2 regions of the Citrobacter sp. LJND-P06 genome follow, and region 1 is predicted to be linked to the other one. Evidence: predicted binding sites of a transcription regulator. Region 1 holds the regulator's gene; the other holds the start of a gene.
What was found. Region 1 encodes Fur, which represses iron uptake genes when iron is present. Its sites were predicted from a motif close to ATAATAATGAGAACNACTATCAA; they were not measured.
Positions count from the first base shown of each region.

Region 2: sufA (Fe-S cluster assembly scaffold SufA) is a predicted target of Fur. The motif match lies at 1,990-2,012, and genes of this name have one in related genera.

Region 1 covers NZ_CP187317.1:3,211,589-3,215,009, reverse strand. The annotation lists gene chiP (chitoporin ChiP) at 1-928, shown strand, start outside; gene ACO7SM_RS15365 (ChiQ/YbfN family lipoprotein) at 978-1,310, shown strand; gene fur (ferric iron uptake transcriptional regulator) at 1,408-1,854, opposite strand; partial or broken gene ACO7SM_RS15355 (fur leader peptide) at 1,847-1,932, opposite strand; gene fldA (flavodoxin FldA) at 2,142-2,672, opposite strand; gene ybfE (LexA regulated protein) at 2,823-3,116, opposite strand; gene ybfF (esterase) at 3,245-3,421, opposite strand, start outside.
Region 2 covers NZ_CP187317.1:2,536,462-2,539,882, forward strand. The annotation lists gene sufC (Fe-S cluster assembly ATPase SufC) at 1-76, opposite strand, end outside; gene sufB (Fe-S cluster assembly protein SufB) at 86-1,573, opposite strand; gene sufA (Fe-S cluster assembly scaffold SufA) at 1,582-1,950, opposite strand; gene ACO7SM_RS12160 (LysR family transcriptional regulator) at 2,591-3,421, opposite strand, start outside.

The DNA of each region.
Region 1 (3,421 bases):
AGCGCCGCACTGGAGCTTTATGCCGGGCACCTATCAAGGGGCAGAAGCCGGAGCCAACTTTGACTATGGCGATGCGGGCGCGTTGAGCTTCTCCTACATGTGGGCCAACGAATATAAAGCGCCGTGGCACATTGAAGTCGATAAATTCTATCAGGCGGATAAAAAGACCAAAGTCGATTATCTCCACTCCGTTGGCGCAAAATACGATTTCAAAAATGACCTTATTCTTGAGGCTGCCTTTGGCCAGTCTGAGGGCTATGTCGATCAGTACTTTGCCAAAGCCAGTTACAAATTCGATCTGGGCGGGAATCCATTTACCACCAGTTACCAGTTCTACGGCGCACGCGATAAAGTTGATGACCGCAGTGTGAACGACATCTATGACGGCACCGCATGGTTGCAGGCACTGACTTTCGGTTACAAAGTGGCGGAAGTGGTCGATCTGCGTCTGGAAGGAACCTGGGTTAAAGCGGACGGGCAGCAGGGTTACTTCTTACAGCGTATGACGCCGACCTACGCTTCCTCTAACGGTCGTCTGGATGTCTGGTGGGATAACCGTTCCGACTTTAACGCCAACGGCGAAAAAGCGGTCTTCTTCGGCGCGATGTATGACCTGAAGAACTGGAATCTGCCAGGCATGGCACTGGGTGCGTCGTACGTCTACGCCTGGGATGCAAAACCGGCTACCTGGCAGAGCAACCCGGATGCGTTCTACGACAAAAACCAAACCATCGAAGAATCTTCCTACAGTCTTGATGCGGTTTATACCATGCAGGAAGGACGTGCCAAAGGCACCATGTTTAAACTGCACTTCACCGAGTATGACAACCACTCCAATATCCCAAGCTGGAGCGGCGGTTATGGCAACATCTTCCAGGATGAGCGTGACGTGAAGTTCATGGTTATCGCCCCATTCACTATTTTCTGATGCCAGTCGCGGCAGGGTATATCTCTGCCGCGTCGTTGAGGACTGTTGTATGAAAAAAATGTTACTCATCGCCATTATGACGTCAGGGCTGGTGGCCTGCGCGCAATCTCCTGCACCCAAGGAAGACAGCCGCCTTAAAGAGGCATACAGCGCATGTATTAACACCGCGCAAGGTTCACCGGAAAAAATCGAAGCCTGCCAAAGCGTATTAAATGTGCTGAAAAAAGAAGACCAGCATAAGCAGTTTGCTAACGAAGAGAGCGTGCGGGTACTGGATTACCAGCAATGCATTCAGGCAACACGTACAGGCAATGGTCAGGCGGTACAAGCCGATTGCGATAAAATCTGGAAAGAAATTCGCAGTAAGAACACAGTACAGTAAATGGACTTAGCGGAAGCGAAAAGACCTGCTTTGATAGCAGGTCTTTTTTATGGGCATAAAAAAGCCAACCGGGTGGTTGGCTCTTTAGGCGGGAGCATTACTTTGCGTCGTGCGCATGCTCGTCTTCGCGGCAATCGCCTTCAGCGCAGTGACCGTAAAGATAGAGGCTATGGTTAGTTAAACGAATACCGTGTTTAGTCGCAATCTCACGCTGACGCGCTTCGATAGAATCATCGCTGAACTCGATCACTTTGCCACAATCGAGGCAAATAAGATGATCATGATGATGCTGTTGGGTCAGCTCAAAAACGGATTTGCCGCCTTCAAAATTGTGGCGAGTCACGATACCGGCGTCATCGAACTGGTTCAGCACGCGATACACGGTCGCCAGACCAATTTCTTCACCCATGTCGATCAGACGCTTATACAAATCTTCCGCACTGACGTGATGGTTTTCCGGTTCCTGAAGAACTTCCAGAATTTTTAAACGAGGAAGCGTTACTTTCAGGCCAGCCTTCTTTAATGCGGTATTGTTGTCAGTCATGCGGAATCTGTCCTGTTGCTAAACGATTCACTTCATTAAAGAAGTGACAGAAATTGCACTTGAGAGAATGCGTATCATTATAGAACTGCCATGTCTAAATGAAAACTGCAAGCCTCGGGCAAATAATATTAATCAAAACGTGGTACTGCCGACAATCACACTGTGCAATACCAGAATAACACCCGAACATTGTACAGGGATGGGCAGGAAAGTTACAAATTTGTAGCAATTATTTTGATTGGTTTTATCTATTGATGCGGCGCAGATGATTTCTGCGCCGCACGAAATCAGGCGTTGATGATTTCGTCGAGATGCAGTTCGGCGGAAATCTGTTTAACCCATTTTTCAACGCGCTCAGCGGTCAATTCCGGCTGACGGTCTTCGTCGATAGCCAGACCGACAAAATGATCGTCATCAGCAAGACCTTTGGAGGCTTCGAAGTGATAGCCTGCTGTCGGCCAGTGGCCTACGATGGTTGCGCCGCGTGGTTCGATAATGTCGCGGATGGTGCCCAGCGCATCGCAGAAGTACTCTGCGTAGTCTTCCTGATCGCCACAACCAAACAGAGCCACCAGTTTACCATTGAAATCAATGTCTTCGAGGGTAGGGAAGAAGTCATCCCAGTCGCACTGTGCTTCACCGTAGTACCAGGTCGGAATACCTAACAGCAGAATGTCATACCCTTCCAGGTCTTCTTTACTGCTTTTCGCAATGTCATGAACATCGGCAACGTCTTTACCAAGCTGTTTTTGAATCATTTTTGCGATATTTTCGGTATTACCGGTGTCGCTGCCGAAAAAGATGCCAGTGATTGCCATGAGTAAAATAACCTCTTGAAACTTATTGAAATGGTGGTGGCGTATTGCCCACGGATAAGGGCAATGATAGCAGATCAGTCAGGCATGCGGAAACAGCAAACACGCAGGACTGCACTCTGTGCTACACGATTTATGATTTAGAGCAGAAATTCAGACAGACCCCTGGCCACGCAGCGAGATAAGCTGGTTTGTCAGCATCTCTTCAATGAGCTCACTGCGGCTCATATTGCGTGCTTCCGCCAGTTCATTCAGCGCATCCACGGCATCAGCATTAAGCTTCAGTTCGACACGCTTAAGCCCACGAACCTTGTCGCGTTTAAGCTGATTACGCTTATTAATGCGTAGCTGTTCATCACGCGAAAGCGGATTGGTTTTGGGTCGTCCCGGGCGACGCTCGTGCGCGAACAGATCTAATGTCGTACGGTCCGTTTGTTCTTTGGCCATGATTTTGGTGACTTCGGGGAAACAATCAGCCAGGCGTCTGCCCGGATGGATAGCGCGCCATCATACATCAGCGAGTGAGGCACGCCAACGTCCACGCACGTAATCGCGCGCGGACGCTGAGTTTTTAATCAGTTAGCCTTTTCCGCCAGATACCGGCGTATCGCGCGGAGCACGGCATCTGGTTTTTCTGCATGCACCCAATGGCCGGCACCCGCAATCACATGCGCCCGGGCCTGAGGAAATTGCGTCAGTAAATCGTGACGATAGGCTTCGGTGACGTAAGGCGAATTCCCGCCAGGAATAAA
Region 2 (3,421 bases), 680 kb from region 1:
GGCGGATCTCAAGATTCACGCCCCGCAGGATCGCGTTATCTTCAACACTGACCTGTAAATCTTTAATGCTTAACATGAGCTTTCCTTATCCAACGCTGTGTTCAAGGCTAATCGCCAGCAATTTTTGCGCTTCAACCGCAAACTCCAGCGGCAATTCGGAGAAGACATCCTTACAGAAACCGTTGACGATCATGGAGATGGCATCTTCTTCGCTGATCCCGCGTTGCAGACAGTAAAACAACTGGTCTTCACCAATGCGCGAGGTGGTCGCCTCGTGCTCCAGTTGGGCGCTGTTATTTCGGCATTCAACATACGGGAAGGTATGCGCGCCGCAGTCCGTACCGATAAGCATCGAGTCACACTGGGTAAAGTTTCGCGCGTTGGTCGCGGTTGGCATGATCTTCACCAACCCGCGATAACTGTTCTGGCTATGCCCTGCGGAGATCCCTTTCGAGATAATGGTTGAGCGGGTATTTTTACCGATGTGGATCATTTTGGTGCCGGTATCCGCCTGCTGATAACCGCTGGTTAATGCGACGGAGTAGAATTCACCGATGGAGTTGTCGCCGCGCAGAATGCAGCTCGGGTATTTCCAGGTAATGGCCGAGCCGGTTTCCGACTGGGTCCACGACATCTTGCTATTTTCCCCTTCGCACAGCGCACGCTTGGTCACAAAGTTCAGAATACCGCCGGTGTTGTTATCGCCGGGGAACCAGTTTTGTACCGTCGAGTATTTCACTTCCGCGTCTTTGTGGATGATCACTTCGACCACTGCCGCATGAAGTTGATAGCTGTCGCGAACCGGCGCAGAGCACCCTTCGATATAGCTCACGTAGCTCCCTTCCTCCGCCACCAGAATAGTGCGTTCAAACTGGCCGGTTTTTTCCGCATTAATACGGAAATAGGTGGAAAGCTCCATCGGGCAGCGCACACCTTTCGGCACATAGATAAAGGTGCCATCGGACGCCACGGCAGCGTTAAGCGCCGCAAAAAAGTTGTCATTCCCCGGAACCACAGTCCCGAGGTATTTCCTTACCAGTTCAGGATGGTCGTGAATCGCTTCGCCAAAAGAGCAGAAGATGATGCCCTGTTCCGCCAGTTTTTCACGGTAGGTGGTGGCCACAGAAACGGAGTCGAAAATGGCATCCACCGCCACATTGCTCCCTTCATGCACCGGCACGCCTAGCTGGGCGAAAGCATCCTCCACCTCTTTGCTTAAAAAGGCATTCGGCCCTGTCTGCTGTACCGCCCCGGGTTCAGAGGCGCAGGTGTCGTCGCAGTTTCCGCACGAGGGGGCCGAGTAATAGCTGTATTCCTGATAATTCAGTTTGTCGTAATGCGCTTTAAGCCAGTGCGGCTCCTCCATTTCAAGCCACGCGCGAAACGCATTGAGGCGAAATTCGAGCATCCATTCCGGCTCATGGCGTTTTGCAGAAATAGCGCGCACCACCTCTTCATTAATGCCTTTTTCCAGCTCGTCAGTTTGCAACTGGGTGAAGAACCCCTCTTTATAGTTGAGGTGCCCGCCCGTCCAGGTTTTGACATCGTCGGTCGCTTCAGTATTACGAGACATAGTACCGCCTATACCCCAAAGCTTTCGCCGCAGCCACATTCATTCTGCGCTTTCGGGTTGTGAAATTTGAATATTTGATTTAATCCTTCACGCACAAAATCGACTTCCGTTCCGTCGATAAACGGCATTGCCTGCAACGGCACATACAGTTTCGCGCCATCGAATTCGAACAGCAGATCGTCATTGTGCGGTTCACTGACCGTCGCCAGCACATAGCCAAACCCTGCACACCCGGTTTGCTTCACGCCTAAACGCACACCCTGCATACCCGGTTGCTTATCAACCAGCTCGCGAATATGCGCTGCCGCGGCGGGCGTTAACGTCAATCCGCGCCAGGTAAAGTCGTCCGGGTTAAATGTTCCTGAATGCAATTCCATAGGTTCACCTCATGTCATAAGCCACCAGGGCATAACATCATGTTAGTGATAATGATTATCACTTCAACCCCTCATCCGCAGGGGCATTCGGTTAAATCGCCCTTTTTGGCTACGTTAACTAAGCATAGACCCTGCTACGCGGGATCACAGGGAACGATGATTTTGTTCAATGCTTTGATTAATAATGAATAAAAGAGAGGTTATCGTTCTGGCAGGTCAAATCAGAAAAGATGTATAGGAAATGCCTATTTATAAAATAGCCGCAACTGGCACGCTGTTGGTGTAGCGGAGCTACCATCATGGTGAATCGTGCTGAATAGAAGGAACAACAGGTATGACGCGTTCGACGGCGACCGTCGGCAAACAGATTAAAAGAAGAGGGTTGAAAAAGAGAGAAACGGCAAACAGTGAGGAAATGACCAACGAACGGTCAGCGCTGCGGTACAGCGCTGACCGTTCGCCTTCCCCATCCGGCGCTTATCTCCGGCACTCATTTCTGGCTTAGCTCTTGAAGGGGCATAAGAATCCTCTCATAACATCGCGGTGGCTTTTTAACACAAATTGCGGTTTGTTTTATTTATGAGCCATATTAAGCACCTGGACGCTCAAATAATCATCTGAATCGCTCCGATAATCAGATTTATCTCATCGTGGACTGCACCGCGTCCAGCAGCAAACGTAATGCTGCCGGCTGATGATCGCGGGAAAGATACATGCCATACACCGCAAGCCGCCGTGGCTCCAGTTGCCCTAAAAGCCGAATTAACCCGCCCTGTGCTAACCCCGGGCGAGCCTCTTTTTCCGGCACCAGCGCAATGCCCATGCCCGCCTGCGCGGCCTCACATAAGAGCGAGGAGATCCCGGCACTTAAATTTCCTTTGATAGCCACCGATAAGGCCTCGCCCTGAGCGTTCAGAAAATGCCAGGATTTCCCGGCAAATCCGCTGTAATAGAGGCAGTTATGATGCGCCAGATCCTCAAGCGTCTGTGGGGTTCCGTGCTGGCGCAGATAATCAGGTGAAGCGCAAAGGACGGATTCACAGTCGCCCAGTCGGCGAGCTATCGTCCCGGGTTCAGGATTGTCGGTAATACGGATCGCCACATCAATGCGTTCGCCCACCAGACTCACCGGTTGATTATTGATTTCAACCTCAATGCGCAGTTCCGGGTAACGCGCTAAAAAGTCAGGCAGAATTGGAGCCAGAACATGGGTTGCCGTAAAATGCGCACAAGCAACGCGTAATATTCCGGAAGGAATTTCGCGCCCGGTGCCCCCCGCAATATCAAGGGATAACCTTGCCAGCGTGCGTGTTTTCACCAGCGCCTCTTCCCCGGCGGGGGTAATTGTTAACCGCCGCGATGAACGATGGATCAGTCTGGCGCCCGCCCATTTTTCCATTTCATCCAGATAGCGACTCACCATCGGTCTTGAGATCCCCAGCGCGCGGGATGCGGCGCTCAGGCTGCCCAG